DNA from 2 places in the Mesorhizobium sp. WSM4845 genome. Region 1 is predicted to be linked to the other one. Evidence: riboswitches for the same ligand, from Rfam matches in the RefSeq annotation. Region 1 holds a riboswitch; the other holds the start of a gene.

What was found. A riboswitch is a leader RNA that binds a small molecule or an ion and turns the genes downstream of it on or off. The one in region 1 is predicted to bind thiamine pyrophosphate.
Region 2: linked by a shared signal. The riboswitch ahead of thiB (thiamine ABC transporter substrate binding subunit) and the one ahead of thiC (phosphomethylpyrimidine synthase ThiC) in region 1 are both predicted to bind thiamine pyrophosphate.

What each region holds. Positions count from the first base shown of each region.
Region 1 is NZ_JBVVQA010000007.1:181,185-191,272, reverse strand. It holds gene AC0L2C_RS11170 (thiamine phosphate synthase) at 1-370, opposite strand, end outside; gene AC0L2C_RS11165 (thiazole synthase) at 367-1,140, opposite strand; gene thiS (sulfur carrier protein ThiS) at 1,145-1,342, opposite strand; gene thiO (glycine oxidase ThiO) at 1,311-2,312, opposite strand; gene thiC (phosphomethylpyrimidine synthase ThiC) at 2,309-4,138, opposite strand; TPP riboswitch at 4,241-4,357, opposite strand; gene AC0L2C_RS11145 (ABC transporter ATP-binding protein) at 4,440-6,080, opposite strand; gene AC0L2C_RS11140 (ABC transporter permease) at 6,077-7,000, opposite strand; gene AC0L2C_RS11135 (ABC transporter permease) at 7,004-7,918, opposite strand; gene AC0L2C_RS11130 (ABC transporter substrate-binding protein) at 8,000-9,508, opposite strand; gene kdgD (5-dehydro-4-deoxyglucarate dehydratase) at 9,613-10,088, opposite strand, start outside.
Region 2 is NZ_JBVVQA010000049.1:2,557-12,644, reverse strand. It holds gene AC0L2C_RS32310 (amino acid ABC transporter ATP-binding protein) at 1-273, opposite strand, end outside; gene AC0L2C_RS32305 (amino acid ABC transporter permease) at 270-950, opposite strand; gene AC0L2C_RS32300 (amino acid ABC transporter substrate-binding protein) at 1,112-1,885, opposite strand; gene AC0L2C_RS32295 (RNA polymerase factor sigma-32) at 2,231-3,094, shown strand; gene AC0L2C_RS32290 (M48 family metalloprotease) at 3,324-4,751, opposite strand; gene thiQ (thiamine ABC transporter ATP-binding protein) at 5,043-5,813, opposite strand; gene thiP (thiamine/thiamine pyrophosphate ABC transporter permease) at 5,810-7,429, opposite strand; gene thiB (thiamine ABC transporter substrate binding subunit) at 7,522-8,535, opposite strand; TPP riboswitch at 8,579-8,692, opposite strand; gene AC0L2C_RS32270 (thiamine diphosphokinase) at 8,795-9,439, shown strand; gene AC0L2C_RS32265 (ABC-F family ATP-binding cassette domain-containing protein) at 9,441-10,088, shown strand, end outside.

The sequences.
Region 1 (10,088 bases):
GATAGACTGGGCCGAGCGCGATATAGTTCGGTCTGGCGGCAAGGGCTGTTTCGAGTTCGAGATGGTCGTGCGTGCTGAGGCCGAGACGGAGACCCGCAGCCCTTATCCGGGTAAGGTCCGCCGCTTGCAGATCTTCCTGTCCGAGATGAATGAAATCGCAGTCCTCCTCGATCGCCAGCCGCCAGAAGTCATTGATGATGAGCTGGCATTTGTAACGGGCGCACAAGGCCTTCGCCTTGCGGATCTCGGCGCGCAACGTAGCCTCGTCGAGGTTCTTGACGCGAAGCTGCACCAGCCTGACGCCGAGCGGCGCCAGCCTTTCAATCCAGGCGGCGCTGTCGACGATCAGATAAAAAGGATCGAGTTTCATTGAAAGACTGCCCGGCCAATTGTCGGCGTCGATGGGACGGCGAGGTCGCGCGGCTGGAGCAGGCCCGAGCGATACGCCTCACGGCCGGCATCGACCGCCTTGCCGAACGCGCGCGCCATGCCGATCGGATCGGCGGCCTTGGCCACTGCCGTGTTGAGGAGCACCGCGTCGAAGCCGAGTTCCATCACGAGAGCCGCGTGAGATGGGCGGCCGAGGCCCGCATCCACGATCAGCGGGACATCCGGGAAATGGCCGCGCATCGAGCGGAGCGCGGTGATATTTACCGGTCCAAGCGCAGAACCGATCGGCGCGCACCAGGGCATGAGCACCCTGCATCCGGCTTCCAGCAATCGCTCGGCGACGACGAGATCGTCCGTCGTGTAAGGAAATACAGCAAAGCCGTCGTCGCACAAGATTCGCGCGGCCTCGACCAAGCCGAAGACGTCAGGCTGCAGCGTGTCATGATTGCCGATCACCTCGAGCTTGATCCAGTTCGTGCCGAAGACCTCGCGCGCCATATTTGCGGTCGTGACGGCTTCCTTGACGGAGTGACAACCGGCGGTGTTGGGTAGGACATGCAGCCGCAGCGATTGGATAAGCGACCAGAATTTCTCGCCACCCTTGCCGCCGGCCATTTCGCGGCGCAATGAGACGGTCACCGCGGACGCGCAGGATGCCTTGACCGCATCGGCAAGAATGGCGGGCGAGGGGTACTGTGCGGTGCCGAGAAGCAGGCGCGACGGAAGCTTGGTTCCGTAAAGCTCGATCACGTTGCTAACCTCCTTGCATGGGTGAGAGGATTTCGATCCGGTCGCCGTCCTTCAGCTGGAACAGCGCCCGCTCAGTCGCGTGCACAACCTCGCTGTTCACTGCCGTTGCAAGCCAGTTGCCTTCGTAGTCGAGCGCCGCGAGAAGCTCCGCCAGGGTGGCGGCGGTGATCTCATGCGCTTCGCCGTTGACCGTCAGTTTCATCAGCAAGTTCCACCGGTTTGTCAGAATCGAAAACAAGGTCGGCCGCCCGACGCGCCATGGCGGGGGCCAGAAGGAAACCATGGCGGTAGAGCCCGTTGATCGCGACGGTCCTGCCATGCGCTTCGACGCGCGGCAGGTTGTCGGAAAACGCCGGGCGAATGCCGACGCCCGTCTCAACGATCGCGGCCTCGCCGAAGGCGGGATGAACCGAATAGGCGGCGTTCAGGAGTTCCATTATCGCCCGCACCGTGACCGGCTCCGTGGACAGACTCTCGACCATCGTTGCACCCGCCATGAAATGGTGGTCGGCGCGCGGCGCCAGATAGAGCGGCAAACGCGGGTGCAGCAGCCTGACCGGGCGCGACAGCGAGATATCCGGTGTACGCAGGATCAGCATCTCGCCGCGAACGCCGCGAAGCCTTTCATCGCTGGACGCCATTCCTATGCAGTCGATCTCGCGGTCGAATCCCGTCATGTGCAGGGCGTCCATTCCGAAGCGGAACTCGACGCCGCTTCCGGCGAGTTTTTCATGCAGCGCCGCCATTGCACGGCGTGGGTCGAGATGGGCTTCGCCCGGGAAGAACAGCCCGCGACGGAAGCGGCCGGCGAGATCGGGTTCCAGGAGCGCGATTTCGTCTTCGTCGATCCGCCGATGACCCGACGTGCGGCTTGCAAACCGGTCGAGTTCGCCCGCATCCCGCGGCGTTGCCAGAACGAGCGTTCCGGCCCGCGTGACATGACCCGGCAGGACCGCATCCCACCAGTCGGCGGCATCGCGTCCGAGATCCAGCACCGGCTGCTCGGCGCTTTCGCGCTCGCACCAGGGCGCCAGCATGCCGCCGGCCATCCATGATGCGTTGCCGCCAAGGCCATGCCGGGTCTCGGCAATGGTTACCGCAGCACCGCGGGCGGCGAGTTCGAAGGCGGCGGTGAGGCCGGCGACGCCAGCCCCTTTGACCAGCAGCCTCATGACGGCTCCGGCATCTTCGGCATGGGCGGTTCGCCGTCCACCGGCATATAAAGATTGCCGCCCTCGCGGTACTTCGCGGCCATCGCCGCCATGCCCTCTTTCTGTGCCTCGGCCCGAATGTCGTGGGAGATGCGCATCGAGCAGAATTTCGGCCCGCACATCGAGCAGAAATGCGCCAGCTTGTGCGCCTCCTTCGGCAAAGTCTCGTCGTGGAAGGAGCGCGCGGTTTCGGGGTCGAGCGACAGGTTGAACTGGTCTTCCCAACGAAACTCGAAGCGTGCGCGGGAAAGGGCGTCATCCCTGACCTTCGCCGTCGGATGACCCTTGGCGAGATCGGCGGCGTGCGCGGCTATCTTGTAGGTGATGACGCCCGTTTTGACGTCGTTGCGGTCGGGGAGACCGAGATGCTCCTTGGGCGTGACATAGCAGAGCATCGCCGTGCCGTACCAGCCGATCATTGCCGCGCCGATGCCTGAGGTGATGTGGTCGTAGCCGGGTGCGATGTCGGTGGTCAGCGGCCCAAGCGTGTAGAAGGGCGCCTCGCCGCAGACTTCGAGCTGCCTGTCCATATTCTCCTTGATCTTGTGCATCGGAACATGGCCCGGCCCCTCGATCATGACCTGGCAATCCTTGGCCCAGGCGACCTTTGTCAACTCGCCGAGCGTTTCCAGTTCGGCGAACTGCGCCGCGTCGTTGGCGTCGGCGATCGAGCCGGGACGAAGGCCGTCGCCGAGCGAGAACGACACGTCGTAAGCGCGGCAGATGTCGCAGATTTCCTCGAAATGCTCGTAGAGGAAGCTTTCGCGGTGATGATGCAGGCACCACTTGGCCATGATGGAGCCGCCGCGCGACACGATGCCGGTGACCCGGTCGACCGTCAGCGGGATGTAGTGCAGCCGCACACCGGCATGGATGGTGAAATAGTCGACGCCCTGTTCGGCCTGTTCGATCAGCGTATCGCGGTAGATTTCCCAGGTCAGGTCCTCGGCGATCCCTCCGACCTTCTCAAGCGCCTGGTAGAGCGGCACGGTTCCGATCGGCACAGGCGAATTGCGGACGATCCATTCGCGGATGTTGTGGATGTTGCGACCGGTCGACAGGTCCATGACGGTGTCGGCTCCCCAGCGGATCGCCCAGACCATTTTTTCGACCTCTTCGGCCATCGACGAGGTGACGGCTGAATTGCCGATATTGGCATTGATCTTGACCAGGAAATTGCGGCCGATGATCATCGGCTCGCTCTCCGGGTGGTTGATGTTGGCGGGAATGATAGCCCGTCCGCGCGCTATCTCGTCGCGCACGAATTCCGGCGTGACGAAGTCCGGGATCGCCGCGCCGAAAGAGTTGCCGTCGCGCTGCATCCCGCCGCGTAAGCTCTCGCGGCCGAGATTCTCGCGAATGGCGACGAACTCCATTTCGGGGGTGATGATCCCGGCGCGCGCATAGGCAAGCTGCGTCACCGCTTGGCCCGTTTTTGCCTTTAGCGGCCGGTGGCGCACGGGAAATTCCGGCGTCAGGCGCTCACCTGACGCAAAGCCGTTGTCCTCCGGCCTGACACTGCGGGCATCGTGGAATTCGACGTCGCCGCGCACCGTCACCCATTCATTGCGAAACCTGGCGAGGCCCTTTTCGATGCTGGTTTCGACAGTCGGGTCCGTATAGGGGCCGGACGGATCGTAAACGGTGACAGGCGGTTCGCCTGCCGTCGGATGGACGGCGATTTCCCGCATCGGCACCCTGATCTGCGGGTGAATCAGGCCGGGTTTGTGGATTTTCCTTGAGGCGGGCAGCGGTCCCGTCGACACGGCGGGGGAAATGGCATTCATTTGGAGGCTCCTTTGCTCATGCATTGGAGACCCAGTTCTGTGCCGGAAGGATGAAAAGACGCTTCTGCCTGCCTGCTTACAGGTTTTCGGGCATGGACTCCCGCAAAAGCGCTTGCACCGTCCCTACGCCAGTATGAACTGGATCAGGTTCAACGGGTCACTGCGCCGCGAAAGCCAGCAGTATCTCAGCCCCTTGCCGGGACCCCCCTGGTGAATGGGTCAAATTGAGCGGGCGATCGCCATTTTGTCAAGCGCATTCGGCCCATCAATCGGCAACGCTTGCTGGGCGCGCGCGGACGAACTATTGAGCCTGCGTTAGCCATTTGGGCTGCGGCACAGCCTGCAGCAGGCTTTGCGTATAGTCGTGGCGAGGCGCCCCGAACAGCGCCGCGGTTTGGCCTTCCTCGACAATCCGTCCGTCTTTCATGACCATGATCCGGTCGGCAAAATGGCGCACGATCGGCAAGTCGTGTGTGATGAAAATATAGGAGAGGCCGAGCCTCGTCCTGAGGTCGGCCAGAAGGTCGATCACCTGCGCCTGGATAGAGACGTCGAGCGCCGAAACCGCCTCGTCGCAGACGATCAGTTCCGGCTCGCTGGCAAGCGCGCGCGCAATGGCGATGCGCTGTCGCTGGCCGCCGGAAAACTGGTGCGGGTAGCGCTCGGCGTGCTCCGGCAAAAGCCCAACCAATTCCAGGAGCTCTGCCACTCGAGCCTTCCACTTGTCCTTCGGCAGGATATCGCGGTGGATCACCCAGGGTTCGGAAATGATCGAATAAACGCGCATGCGCGGATTCATCGATCCGTATGGGTCCTGGAAGACCATCTGGACCTTGCGCCGAAACGCCATGAGGCGCTTCCCATTCATGTCGAAGATGTTCTCACCGGCAAAGACCGCCTTGCCGGCGCTTGGCGCGTTCAGCCCCAACAGCATGCGCGCGACGCTCGATTTGCCGGACCCGGACTCGCCGACGATGCCGAGCGTTTCTCCTCTCCTGACCTCGAAGCTTATGTCGTCCACCGCCTTGAACGTCCGCTTGCTGCTAAAAGCTCCGGAAGCAAGCTCATAGTGTTTGGTGAGATGTTCCACCTTGAGCAGCGTCTCGCCGGCGATCGCCGTCGAACGCTTGTTGGGCGCCTCCGCTGCGTTACCGTGGGGCAGGGCGGCGATGAGGCGGCGGGTATAGGCGTGCTGCGGATTGCTGAAGACCTCCCTGGCGATGCCCGTCTCGACGACCTTGCCGCCGTTCATGACGATAATCCGGTCCGCCATGGACGCGGCGACTTCGAGGTCATGGGTGATCATGATCAACGCCATGCCGGTTTCGCGCTGGAGATCGCGCAGCAGATCGAGGATCTGCGCTTGCACGCTGACGTCCAGAGCGGTCGTCGGCTCATCGGCGATCAGGATGTCCGGTTTCAACGCGATCGCCATGGCAATCATCACGCGCTGGCGCTGTCCGCCCGAGAACTGATGCGGATAGAAGTCGACGCGGTTTTGCGGCTCTGGAATGCCGACGCGCCGAAGCAGTTCTATCGTCTTGGCGCGTGCGCCCTTGCCGCTCTCTGCGCCGTGGCTCTCATAGACCTCCTCGATCTGGCGCCCCACCGTGTAGACCGGGTTCAAATAGGCGAGCGGATCCTGAAAGATCATCGCAATCCTGCGGCCGTTGATGCTTCGGCGCGCCTCGGCACCGAGGCCTGACAGTTCGACGCCATCGAAGAGGCAGGAGCCGGCCACGATGTCGCCTGGCGGACAGTCGATGAGATCCATCACCGTGCTGGTGCTGACGCTCTTACCCGAACCGCTTTCGCCGAGGATCACCAGCGTCTCGCCACGGCTGACGTGGAAAGAGACATCGTCGACGGCGCGTATCGGTTCATCGTCCGAAAGAAAATCGACGGTCAGACACTCGACCTTGAGAATGGTCGCGTTGCTCATCGGGCAGCTTTTCGCAATGTCTGAAGGCGCCAGCGTTGCTGCGGATCGGCAACGGTGCGCGCCCAGTTCGAGAGGATGTTGAGCGACAGCGTCGTCAGCATGATTGCAAGGCCCGGCCAGAATGCGATCCACCAGGCGGTGGCGAGATAGCCGCGGCCGTTTGCGACCATTGCGCCCCAGGTGAAGTCGGGTGGCTGAATGCCGAGGCCAAGGAAACTCAGCGCCGATTCCGACAAAATGACTGTCGCGAAATCAATGGCTGAAATTGTCACCAATGTCGGCAGGACAAGGGGGGCGATGTGCCGGATGATGATCCGGGCCGGCTTTGCACCCATGGCTCGCGCCGCGCTGACGAACATGCGCTCGCGGAGCTCCAGCACTTCCGCACGCGCCGTTCTGAGGTAGATCGGCATGCGCGTGACGGCGAGAACGATCACCAAGTTGGTGATGCTCGGACCCAGCGTGTAGAGCACGATGAGCGCCAGCAGTAGCGAGGGAAAGCTCATGACGACATCGGCCAGTCGCAGGATGAGATGGCTGTACCAGCGCTCCGAATAGCCCGCGATCAGGCCGAGTGTCCCACCGACCAGCATCGACGCGAACACCGCCGCCGCGGCAATGCCGAACGTGTTCTGCGCGCCGACAATCAGCCTGGCCAGGATGGGCCGGCCGAGGGTGTCGGCGCCAAGGACGTAGATCCAGCCACTGGCCAGCGAGAACGGGGCGAGGTTGCGCTGGCGCAGCCCGAGCCGCGATGCGGCGTCGCCCACCAGCCACGGGCCGAGGACCGCCGCGATGACGACGATCGCCAGGAAAATAGCAGCGGCGAGCGCAAGCCTGTCGCGCTTCAAATAGGCAAAAATCACGCGGCCGCTGCCTGGAACGGCCGCCGGCTTGATGTCGGGGGTGATGATCGTCATGGCTCAGTACCGGATGCGCGGATCGAGAACCGCGTAGAGCAGGTCGATCGCGATGTTGAGGATGAAGATGGCGGTTGCCGTCACCAGAATGGTCGACTGGACGACGGCAAAGTCGCGCTGGATGATCGAATCGATCATCAGCTTGCCGATGCCGGGCCAGCCGAATATCGACTCCACGACGACGGCGCCGTTGACAAGGCTGGTCGCCAGGTCGCCGGCGACCGTGACGACCGGCAGCAGCGAGTTGCGAAGCGCATGCCCGAAGATGATCTTCTGCCGCGGCAGGCCCTTGGCCCTTGCGGTCTTGATGTATGGAGAGGCAAGCGCCGACAGGATGGTTCCGCGCACGACCTGCACCAGGAGACCGAAAGGGCGAAGCATCAGCACGAAGGTCGGCATGATCCAGTGGACCCAGGTGCCGGTGCCCGATGTCGGCAAAAGCCCGAGCCCCACGGCGAAGACAAGGATGCCGACGATGGCGACCCAGAAATCCGGCGCACTTGCGCCGGCCAGCGAGACGAGGCTGGCGATACGGTCGAAGATGCTGCCCGGCCGCGCGGCCGCCAGAGAGCCGACAAGGATTGCCAAGGCGGTCGACAGCGTGATCGCGACGACGGCCAGCTTCAGCGTTTCCGGGAACGCCTCAAGCGCGACCTGCATCGCCGAGCGGTTCTGGCGCAGCGATTCACCGAAATCCAGCTGCAGCAGATCGCGCAGATATCCCAGAAACTGCCAATGGATCGGCTGATCGAGGCCGTTCAACCGCGCGAACGCGGCCCGAGCTTCCGCAGTCGAGTCCAGAGGCAGGTACAAGGCGGAAGGATCGCCGGTGAGCCGTGTCAGGAAAAAAACCAAGGTCAAAAGACCGATGACCGATAGGATGCTGTGCGACGCCCGGCGTCCAAGATAGGTTATCATTTCGGATGCCCTTCGGCGGATATCGACGGAGGCAACGGGTCGGGGGCGCAGGGCGACGACCGCCTGGCGCCCCCGTATCGCTCAGTCTTTGATGGCGATATTGGCCAGCGGTATTTCGCTGTTGGTGGTGATATCGGGCTTCCATTCCAGCCTGGTGCCAACCCGGGTGTAGCCGATCATGTGGAACATCGGGATGTCCGCCACCACTTCGTTGCGGGCCTTGCCGAAAATCGCCTTGAAGCTGTTGGTGCGGGCTTCGCCGGTCGCCGCCAGTGCCTCGTCTATCTGCTTGTCGAATGCCGGATCGGCCAAGGTCGAGTAGCTGCCGCTCGATCGATAGAAGATCGGCACCGTGAAGGCCGCATCGCCCTTGTTGTTGTCATGCATCATCTGCAGAAGATTGGGGCCGCGCTCCGCCGGGAACGGCTTTTGCAGATAGCGCAGCCAGTCGGCGACATCGAGCATGGTCAGCTTCACGTTGAGGCCGGCATCCTGCCACATCGTCATCATCGCCTCCATCGCTTCGGCGCCGTTCGGATAGATGCCGTTTCGCCCGATGAGCTTGATCTCGGTGTCGACCGCGACGCCCGCCGCGCGCGCCTCTTCGATGAGCTTTTTCGCCTCTTCCGGATCATACGACCAAGGCTCGAGCGCATCGTCATGGCCGTTGATCCCGGAGACGACCATCTGCGACGCACGCTTGACGTCGTCGCCGAACAGCTGGGCAAGGCCTTCCCAGTCGATCGCCAGGTTGAGCGCCTTGCGCACGCGCAGGTCGTCGAGCGGCGGCTCGGCGGCATCGATGCGGATGGCGGTGGTTTCGGAGTTCAGGTAGGCGAAATCCGTCTCCGGATTGCTGGCGTCCTGGATGGCAATCGACGGTGTCAGGTCGGCTTCCCCGGTCTCCACCATGGCGGCTCGAATCGAGGATTCGGGTCGCCAGACATAGGTTGCCTTGGTGATCTGCGGCTTGTTGCCCCAATAGCCGTCGAACGCGTCCAGCACCACGGTCTGCGGGGAAAAGGTCGACAGCGTGAACGGGCCGGTGCCGACCGGATCGTTCACCGCCTGGTCGACCGGCGTCTTCGGCGAGACGATCATGACCACGCTCAACAGCGTCGGCATGATGGGCTCGGGCCTGTCCGACTTTATTTCGACGGTCAGCTTGTCGAGCGGCGTCAGCGTCAGTTTGGCATCGCCGAATTTCGCAATGTTGCTGCAGGTAAGCTTGCCGCTGATCATCCTGTTGATGGAGAAGACGACCGCATCCGCATTGAGTTCGGTTCCGTCCTGGAATTTGACGCCTTCGCGCAGCTTGATCCGCCAGGTGGTCGGATCCACGCTGGTCCACTCGGTCGCCAGTTTCGGCTGGGGCTGTCCGCTGTTCGGATCGATGACGGTCAACGATTCAACTACGTTTTGGCTGAGTATCTGGCCGACATTGGTGATGATGGTGCCGCAGGGCTCCAGATTGGCCGGCTGCTCCGGCAGGACGATACGGATCTCCTGCGCCGCTTCCTGTGCGACGGCCGATGGCGCGGCAGCGGTCATCATTGCGACAGCTGCAATCGTATGAATGCTTCTGTTCATGTCTCTCCTCCCTTGTTCTTCCATTTGGGATCTTCCGTTTTGGCTGTCGCACGAGACGATCCTCCTCATCCCGTGCTGCCGACAACTTGCCGATCTCGCGGCGGCTAGGCGGCGATCTTCTCGATCAGTCCGCGCAGCGCGTCTTTCTCCTGCGGCTTCAGATCCGTCAGCGGCGGCCGAAGCGGGCCGGGTGTTCGTCCGATGAGTTCGACGCCTGCCTTGATGATCGACACCGGATAACCTTGCTCGCGATCGCGCAGAGCCGCGAAGGGAAAGAAGAAGCTGTGCAGGATTTCTTCCATTGCAGCGCGATCACCTGTCCGCATCGCCCTGTAGAAGCGCTGTGCCAATTCCGGCACGAAATTGAAGACCGCGGAGGAATAAGTCGTCACGCCGGCGCCGTTGAAGCCCTCGGCAAACAGCTCATGCGTGGGCATGCCACCGATGTAGCAGAGCCGATCGCCGAGCTTTGCAGTGACGTGGCGGACAAGATCTATCTTGCCTGTGCCGTCCTTGAACCCGATGAGGTTTGGGCACGCGTCAGCAAGGCGGGCGACCGTGTCGGCATTGGCGACCGAGT
Region 2 (10,088 bases), on a different contig from region 1:
ATTCTGGAACACCATGCCGGTCTGCAGCCGCAGGCGCTGGATGGCCCTGCCGGGAACCTTGCCGCCGGGATGGAATTCGAGCGCGTCGTCGCCGATGCGCACCGTGCCCGAGGTCGGGATCTCGAGCAGGTTGATGCAGCGCAGAAGCGTGCTTTTCCCACCGCCCGAGGGGCCGACAAGGGCGGTGACGCTGCCTTCCTCGATGGTGACGGTCACGCCCTTCAGCACGAGATTGTCACCAAAACGCTTCTCGATGTCGGTGAGGCCGATCATGCGCGCGCCTCGAGGAAGCCGCCATAGCGGTTGAGCCGCTTTTCCAGGCGCGTCTGCAACGCTGACAGCACCGAGCTCAGCGCCAGATAGAGAGCCGCCGCCTCGACATAGAGGATCAGCGGCTCGTAGGTGGTGGCGACGATGCGCTGCGCCGCTTGGAACATCTCCGGCACCGTGATGGCGGCGGCCAGCGATGTATCCTTGACCAGCGAGATGAAAGTGTTGGACAGCGGCGGCACCGCGACGCGGCCCGCTTGTGGAAGGATAGTGCGTCGCATCGCCTGGCCCCAGGTCATGCCGATCGAATAGGCCGCTTCCCACTGCCCCTTCGGCACCGAGCCTATGACGGCGCGGATGATCTCCGACGTATAGGCGCCGATATTGAGTGTGAAGCCGATCAACGCGGCTGAAAAGGCGTCGAGCAGGATGCCGACCGAGGGCAGGCCGTAGAAGATCAGGAAGAGCTGCACCAGAAGCGGCGTGCCACGGAAGATCCAGACATAGAAGCGGACCACGGCGACCAGCGGCTTCGGGCCGAACAGCCGGACGAGCGCTGCAACCAGTCCTACGAAGAGACCGAATGCGAACGACAGCAGCGTTAGCGGCACGGTGAAGATCAGCGCGGCCCATAGCAGCGTGGGCAACGAATCCAGCATCAATTGCAGCCAGTGCGGCACGAAAACTCTCCTTGCGAGATTGCCGCCCAAAAATCGGCCCGGCAGCATCGAGGCGCGACCATAGTGTCGTCATATCACGCCAAAAGCGGCGGCCGTCAAAGACGGCTCGCCGCGATAATTTGCCATGCGGGCCGGCAACCCGCCCGCTCCGTGAAATGCGCTTACTTCGAAACGTCCTGGCTGAAGTAAGTGTCGGCGATCTTCTGGTAGGTGCCGTCGGACTTGATATCGGCCAGCGCCCGATTGATGGCGGCGACCAGTTCCGGATCGCCCTTGCGCACGAGGACGCCGGAATAGTCGGCATTTTCTTCCTGCGCGGCGATCTTCACGTTGGCGTCGGGCTTGTGCTTCTTGAAATCGAGGAAGGACAGGCTGTCGTTGATGGTGGCATCGGCGCGGCCGGTAAGAAGCAGCTGGATCGATTGGTCGAAACCATCGGTACCGACGAGTTCGGCGCCGTTCGCTTCGGCGAGCTTGCCGAAATTCGAGGTCAGCGACTGCGCCGCCTTCTTGCCCTTCAGGTCGGCAAAGCTCTTGATGTCGGTATTATCGCCCCGCACGATCAGCACCGCCTTGGAAGCAATATAGGGATCGGAGAAATCATACTTGGACTTGCGCTCCTCGGTGATGCCGACCTGGTTGATAACGGCGTCATAGCGCTTGGCGTCGAGGCCGGCGATCAGCCCATCCCATTTGCCTTCGAGGAATTCGGCCTTGACGCCGAGCCGCTCGGCGATCGCCTTGGCAACCTCGACGTCGAACCCGACCAGTTCGCCCGAGGCATCATGATAGGTGAAGGGGGCGTAGGTGCCTTCCGTGCCGACCTTGAAGACACCGGCCTGCTTGATCTGATCGAGATTGGCGCCGGCATGGCCTGATGTGCCTGCCAGTACCTGCAGTGTTGCGGCGACGATAAGCGATTTGAGCCATTTCATTTTTCTGTGATCCCGTCATTGGCCGGCGTCCGGGGCCGGCGTCCGGCGCATTTGTGAGCGCCGGAAACTGACAGATGCAGCCTGGCGAAATAAGGAACCAGATCTCAAAAATGAGACACTTTCGAAATCCAATTCTCAAAACCACACCGACTCACGCCAACCGGCCGAGGAGCGACCGCCGCATCGAGCTTTCGAACAGTGCAATCCACGCGACATCAGCGGCGGAACCATTCGCGCGGGTGGCACGTTTGTTGGCTGTTGTAGGGCGCGGCGTCGCCAATTCAACCACGATGCCAGCTCAGGGGCGAGCGATCGCACCGCAACGCCCGGAACAGGGAGCGTGGCATGATGGAAGATACGGCAGGGCGAACCATGGTCCGCGCGGCGATGAAAGCCCCCTATCTCGCGCGCGAGGAGGAGCATGTTCTCGCGCTGCGCTGGAAGGAAGACAACGACCAGCAGGCACTGCACCAAATCGCCATGGCGCATATGCGGCTGGTTATTTCCATGGCCTCGAAGTTCCGCCACTATGGCCTGCCCCTCGGCGACCTGGTGCAGGAAGGCCATGTCGGCCTGCTGGAGGCAGCGGCCCGTTTCGAACCGGAGCGCGAGGTGCGGTTTTCGACCTATGCGACGTGGTGGATCCGTGCCTCGATGCAGGACTATATCCTGCGCAACTGGTCGATCGTGCGCGGCGGCACCAGTTCGGCGCAGAAGGCGCTGTTCTTCAATTTGCGGCGCCTGCGCGCCCGCTTGGCGAACGGTGCCGAGCCGATCTCGAACACCTCGCTCTACCGCGAGGTGTCGGTGGCGCTTGGCGTCTCCGAGGCCGACGTGGCGATGATGGACTCGCGCCTTTCGGCCCCGGATAGTTCGCTCAACCAGCCGCTCGCCGACGATGCGGGCGCCACAGAGCGAATGGATTTCCTGGTTTCGGACGATCCTTTGCCGGACGAAGTCGTGGGCGACACGATCGATGTCGAACGCCGCTCTATCTGGCTGAAAACCGCGCTCGGCGCGCTCAATGCCCGCGAGCTCAGGATCATCGAGGAACGCCGGCTGAGCGACGAGGGCGCGACACTCGAAGCCCTCGGCGAGGCGCTTGGCATCTCCAAGGAGCGCGTCCGCCAGATCGAGGCACGCGCCATGGAAAAGCTCAAGATAGCGCTGGTGAAGCAAAACCCCGAGTTTCTGGCGACCGCCGCCTAGGGGTGTGTTGCGATTCAGGTTAGGACGAGTCGGAGTCGAAGACGGGCGCGAAGCGACCAAACGGTGGTTTCCGAGAACCGGAGCCGAGCGTACGTAAAGTACGTGAGCACCGGCCTACGCCGGCCGTAGCCTTACTGCCGCGACCGCTCATGAGTGCTCCGGCCGGCGAAGGTCGGAAGCGCAGGAAATTGCCATTTGCGGGCCGGCATCACCTGAATATCGACACACCCTATCTGTCGGTGATGATCTTGACCTTGTCGCCGGCCGAAACGGCTGCGCCGGGCGACATTGCATTGAGCACCCTGAACAGGTCGAGCTTGCGGTCGACGCCGACCATCTGCGCCGCGAGCGAACCCATGGTCTGTCCGGGCCGGACCGTGACGACGCGGATATGCAGCGGCTTCAGCGCTGCTTTTTCGGCCGCGCTCAAGATCCGGAACGAGCCGCTGACCGAGCGCGCCACCGCATCCAGCGAGGTGCTGGCGGAGGGGGCTGCCGTCAGCAGCCGGTATACCTGGCCGCCGGCGCGGATCACCGCGATGCCGAACTGCCAGCCCTCGGCGCTGGCATGCGCCGTCGCCGCCTCGTTGCCGTTGATTGTTTCCTGGCGCACGCTGCTTTCGTCGAGACCGGCCACCCAGCCGCTGCGGAGGTAGTCGGTCAGCGATCGGTTCCTGTCGATCGAGACGCCGTCGAAGCGGATCGCTATGTCGCCCGGCCCGGTTGCCGTCACCGCCGCGGCCGAGTTGTCGATGATGAAGCCGTCGGGCACCGAGAACGACACGCCGAGCCCCGGATGCAGGAAGGTTTCGCCACGCACATAGCCTTCCTCCGGCGTGTCGCCGTAGAGCAGCCCGTCTATGCCGGCGAGGAAGGCATCGCGGTCGCGCGTGCCGACGCCGGGCGCGCCGAACTGGCGGGCATGGCGCTGCGCCAGATCGATGCGTTGCGGCGTGTTCGGGTGCGTTGCCAGGAAGTCGAGGCTGGCGTCGGTGGCGCCGCTGATCGAGCGGAAATCGGTGTAGGCCGACATGGACTGCAGGAAGCGGCCGGCGGCAAACGGATCGAAGCCCGCCTCGCCGATCGACTTGATGCCGATGCCGTCGGCTTCCAGCTCCTGATTGCGCGAGAACTGGGCAAGCCGCAGCTTGCCGCGGATCAGTGCCGCCTTGGCGGTCGGGCTGTCGCCGAGCACATCCGAGACGACTTTTGTCGCAAAGCCTTCCTCGGCCTCGAGCTGCTGGCGCTGCAAGCCGTGGTTTGCAGTGACATGGCCCATCTCATGCGCGATGACCGCGGCGAGCTCGGCCGAATCGTTGGCCAGCGCCAACAGGCCGCGCGTGATGTAGAGATAGCCGCCAGGCAATGCGAAAGCGTTGACGTTGGGCGAATTTAGGATCGTGATGCGGTAGGTCTGGCTCGGGTTGGCCGAAACCACCGTCAGGCTGCCGACGACTTTGGCGACCATGCGCTCGAGCTTGGGATCGGAATATTCGCCGCCATAGGTCGCGAGGATGCGCGGATGCTGCGCCTTGGCCATTTCGGCGACCTTGCTGTTGGCGGCAACATTGTCGACGGTGACCGGTTTGCTGGAAGGCTGGAAGCCGGATTCCTGAACGTCCGGAGGCGTGAACATCTGGCAGCTTGCCAACGCCATGGCAAAGCCGGCCAGCGCCAGGAAGCGCGCCAGCGGTTTCCTTCTCACTCTGTCTGTGCCGGTCGGCAGAACAGCTTCCTTTCGGCTCTCAGCACATGGCCCGAAAATCGGGCATCGATTTTCAGATCATGCGCAAAATCAACTGCCACAGCGTCCTTCGAGCCCACGAGCGCGGATGGCACCGTAGTGGCAAATCACAACCTATGCCGGACCAGTATCGGAGGACCTAGCCACACTACTTTGACCATGGCAAGCAAACGCCACATCGCCTGAAGCCGGTTTGGCCGTAAATTATGTCCGCTTCCGGGCAACATCTCGTGATCCTGCGCCAAACGGACCTGCACCGATATAGCGCCGAAAGGCTTCCGGTCCAGCCTTGGTAAAAAAATCGGCGACAGTCCCGGTTGCGGCAACCGTGCCATTGTCCAGGAACACCATGTCCTGGCCGATACGGTGGGCGTCCTCCGGCTGATGGGTGACGAACAGCACCGTCATGCGCCGCTCCGCTTGGAGGTCGGCTACCAGATCGAGCATGTCGTCGCGCAAGGCCGGTCCGAGCGAGGCGAACGGTTCGTCGAGCAAGAGCACCGGCCGGTCGCGCACCAGGACGCGGGCGAGCGCGACGCGCTGCCGCTCGCCGCCGGAGAGTTCGCGCGGCAGGCGCCGTTGCTTGCCGGCAAGGCCGACGCGCTTGAGCGCCCCGGCGATTGCAGCGTGGTCGGCCTCGGTCAGCCTGAGCGATGGCGAGCGGCCAAGGCCGACATTTCGTTCGACCGAAAGATGGGCGAAGAGATTGTTTTCCTGGAACACCATCGACACTGGCCGCGCCGAAGGCGGTTTGCCGCCGACATCGCCGCCACCGATCAGCACGCGGCCCGATCGCGGCGTCTCGAAGCCGGCCACCAGGTTGAGCAGTGTCGATTTTCCCGAGCCGCTCGGCCCCATGATGGCGATGATCTTCGAGGCGGCGAACTCGACATGGAATAAAAACGGCGCTTCGCCATAGCTGAACGAGACCTTTTCCAGCCGCACAGCCGTACCGTTTTCGCTGTTGAGCATCATGATTTTTCTCCCCGTCCCAGCCAGTCCGCGGCCAGGACAAGCGCGAGACAGACCAGGCCGAGCAGCAATGCCAGGCCGGCCGCGTCCATCGTGCGGTAGCTGCCCATGCGGGCCAGCAAGAGATAAGGCAGCGTCTGCAGGGAGTCGCTGCCAAACAGGGCAATGACGCCGAGATCGCCGAGCGACAAAGCCATCGCGAACGCGAAACCGGTGGCGAGCGGCCGCCGCAGCGACGGCCGGTCGACCAGCCGGAAACGATTCCAGCCCGAAATGCCAAGCAGCAAACAGAGCCGCTCGTGGCGTTCGCTCGCCGCATCATAGCCGGGGCGAATGGCGCGGATGGCAAACGGCATCGCCATCACCGCATTGACGGCGACGACCATGACAGGGGCGATGGCAAAGACGTCGCTGACGGTCCGCAGGAGCAGGAACCAGCCGGCGCCGATGACGACGGGCGGCACGACGAGGACGAAGCCGGCGCCGGTATCGGTGGCGTATTCGAGCAGCGTCCTGGCGCCGACGCGACGCCTCAAGGCCAGCGCCCGGCGTGCCATGACCAGCGACAGCGACAGCGCCACTGCAAGCAGCGCCGCCAGCAAGGCGAGCACGGCGCTGGTCAGCGCCGCTTGCCGCACGGCGCTCTCGCCCGCCAGCCGGCCGAGATCGGCGCCAAGGCCTGACGTCACCGTGGCCGCCATCGGCCCGGCGACGAACAGCAAAGCGAGGATGATCAATGCTGCGTTCAGCACGGTCTCGGCGGCGCCGGCCGAAAGATAGCGGCGCGAAGCCACCGGCAGGTTGGCGTCGCCGACGGTATTGGCGCCGAGCCGCATCAATGCCAGCACGACGACGAAGGTCAGCGCGATCTGCAGCACTGTCAGCGTCACCGCGCGGGCAGGATCGAAATCGAAACGCAGCGCCTGGTAGATGGCGACCTCCAGCGTCGTCGCACGCGGCCCGCCGCCCAGCGTGAGTACGATGGTAAAGGATGTGATGCAGAGCATGAAAACAAGCCCGGCGACGCCCGGCAGTGACGCGCGCAGCGTCGGCCATTCGATCAGCCGGAAGGCGGGCCTGGCGCCCATGCCGAGTTGGCTCGCCAGCCGCCACTGGTCGGCCGGCACTGTCCCAAGCGCTTCGAGGAACAGCCGCGTGGCCAGCGGCAGATTGAAGAAGACATGGGCGACGAGGATGCCGGACAGGCCGTATATGCCCGGCCAGCCCTGACCGCCGATCGCACTGAGCACGCCGGCGAAATAGCCGGCACGGCCATAGAGTGCCAGAATCCCGAGTGCTGCGACGATGGCCGGCAGCGCGAGCGGCACGGCGAAGAGCTGCAGGATCAGGCCGCGACCAAAGAAGCGCGGATGCCGCGACAGCGCCCGCGCCACGAACAGCGCCGGCACGACGGAGAGCAGCGTCGACAGCAATGCCTGCCACAGCGTGAATCGGGCGACGCGGAAGAGGTAGGAATCGAAGGCCGACGCGGCGCCAGACGGATCGCGTGCGCCTTCGACGATGAGCCCGGCGAACGCGCCGCCGATCAGCAGCGCAACAGCGGCAAGCGCAATTGTGCCGGCGGTGACGCGGGGGTCGGCAGGATATCCGGTACGCATGCCGCCCTGCCTAGTTCAACGATCGTCGAAGCAGAAAATATGGCTGAGGCCGAGTTCCCGGCGCCGTAGAGTGATCATCTCTCAATCACAAGCTACTTGCTCATCACCGACAGCCATTCGTCGACCCAGGCCTTGCGGTTGGCGGCGACCTCTTCGGGGCTTAACAGCAACGTCTTGGACGGCTTGACGAGCTTGTCGAAAGCCGGATTGAGCGGCTTCTCGGTCTTGCCGGCAGGGAACATCCAGTTGGTCTCGGGAATGACATCCTGGAATTTCGGCCCGGTCATGAAAGTCAGGAACTGTTTCGCCAACGGGTTCTTCGCACCTGATTTGGTGATGCCGGCAACCTCGATCTGCAGATACGCGCCCTCGTCGAAGGATGCTGCCTGATAGCGTTGGGTGTTTTCGGCGACCATGTGATAGGCCGGCGACGTGGTATAGGACAGCACCATCGGCGCCTCGCCCTTGGTGAACAGGCCGTAGGCCTCGCTCCAGCCCGGCGTCACGGTGAGCACCTTTGCCTTAAGCTTGGCCCAGGCTTCGGGCGCCTTGTCGCCATAAACCGACTTCACCCACAACAGCAGGCCGAGACCGGGCGTCGAGGTGCGCGGATCCTGAATGACGATCTTTTCATCGGCATTGCCCTCGACCAATTCCTTCAGGCTCTTCGGCGGCGTCTTCAGCTTTTCGGTGTCGTAGACGACGGCGAAATAACCATAGTCGAACGGCACGAAAATATCGTCGCTCCAGCCGCCCGGCACCTTGACGTCGATGACGGCACCATGCGGCGAAAACAGGCCGGTGGCCTTGGCTTCCGCCGTCAGATTGGTGTCGAGGCCGAGCACGATGTCGGCCTTGGTCGCGGCCCCTTCCAGCCTGACGCGGTTGAGCAGGGCGACGCCGTCGGCGACCGCGACGAATTCGAGAATACAGCCGCATTCGGCCTCGAACGCCTTCTTGACCGCCGGGCCTGGACCCCATTCGGCGGTGAAGCTCTCATAGGTATAGACGGTGAGTTTTTCCTGCGCGGATGCCGGCCCGGTGCCGGCGAGAACGGTCGCGGCGAGCAGCACTGCCGAAACAAGTGTGTATAAAAACGTGCGCATCGGCGCCTCCTTCGTTGGCGTTGAGGGGAATTGAGGCGTCGGGTTGTCCGAAACGTCTAATCCCTCCGCCGGTACAAACCGGATCAGGTTCAGCGGGTTGGCAGGTTGCCTCTCAGCCGGTCCGCGAAGATCGCGTCCAGCACCCCGTTAGAGCGCTTCGACACATAGGCCCGGCCCATCTGCGGCGCAAGCGGAAGTTTGCCGGGCATCGAGACCGCGGCCTTCCGTTTCGCAAGCAGGGCTGGTAAGGGCCACGCATATGAGCAAATTTACCATCCTGCTTGGCGGCGACCTTATCCGCACGCCACTGCTCGACCGCCAGGTCGAAGGCACGCGTGTCATCGCCGCCGACGCCGGCATCAGCCATGCCCGGACTCTGCGCCTGACGCCGGAACTCTGGGTCGGCGACTTCGATTCGGTGCCGGCGGATTTGCCGGACGAGCTCGCCGCCGTGCCGCGCCAGGTGTTTCCGGCAGAAAAGGACAAGACCGACGGCGAACTGGCTATCGCCGCCGCGCTCGAACGTGGCGCGACCAGCCTCGTGCTCGCCGGCGCGTTCGGCGGCAAGCGCACCGACCACGCCTTCCTGCACCTGGCGCTCGGCGTCCGGCTGGCCGAGGCAGGGACAGAGGTGCTTTTGACCAGTGGCGCACAGGAAGGCGTGCCCTTGCTTCCCGGAAAGGCCGGCTTCGACTACGCCGACGGCACGCTGTTTTCGATTCTCGGCTTCTCCGACCTTGCCGGTCTGACCGTGACCGGCGCCAAATGGCCGCTGAACCATGTCGAGGTGGCGTTCGGCTCGTCGCTGACCATTTCCAACGAGGTCAAGGGCCGACTCGAAGTCGCGCTGGGCAGCGGCCGCGCGCTGTTGCTCGCCCATCCATTCCCCCTACCTGAAAGCTGACATGGCGCCGCCGCTTCTCAATCTCGACGGGATAAAACTGACCTTCGGTGGCACGCCGCTGCTCGACGGGACGGAACTGACGGCGTCGGCGGGCGACAAGATCGCTCTGGTCGGCCGCAACGGCTCGGGCAAGTCGACGTTGCTGAAGGTCGCTGCGGGATTGATCGAGCCGCAGGATGGCGAGGTGTTCCGCCAGCCTTCGGCAACAGTGCGCTACCTGCCGCAAATGCCCGACATGGATGGTTTCGCCAGCGTCCGCGCCTATGTCGAGGCGGGGCTCGGACCCGCCGACGATCCCTACCGCGCCACCTATCTGATGGAGCATCTCGGCCTGTCCGGCGAGGAACGGCCGAACGATCTCTCCGGCGGCGAAGCCCGCCGTGCTGCCCTGGCCCGCGTCATGGCGCCGGAGCCCGACATTCTCCTCCTCGATGAGCCGACCAACCATCTCGACCTGTCGGTCATCGAATGGCTGGAGGAGGAGCTTGCCCGCACCTCTTCGGCGCTGATCGTCATTTCGCACGACCGCCGCTTCCTCGAGCGCGTGTCGCGCGCCACCGTCTGGCTCGATCGCGGCCAGACCCGCAGGCTGGACAAGGGCTTTGGCCATTTCGAGGAATGGCGCGACACCGTTCTGGAAGAGGAAGAG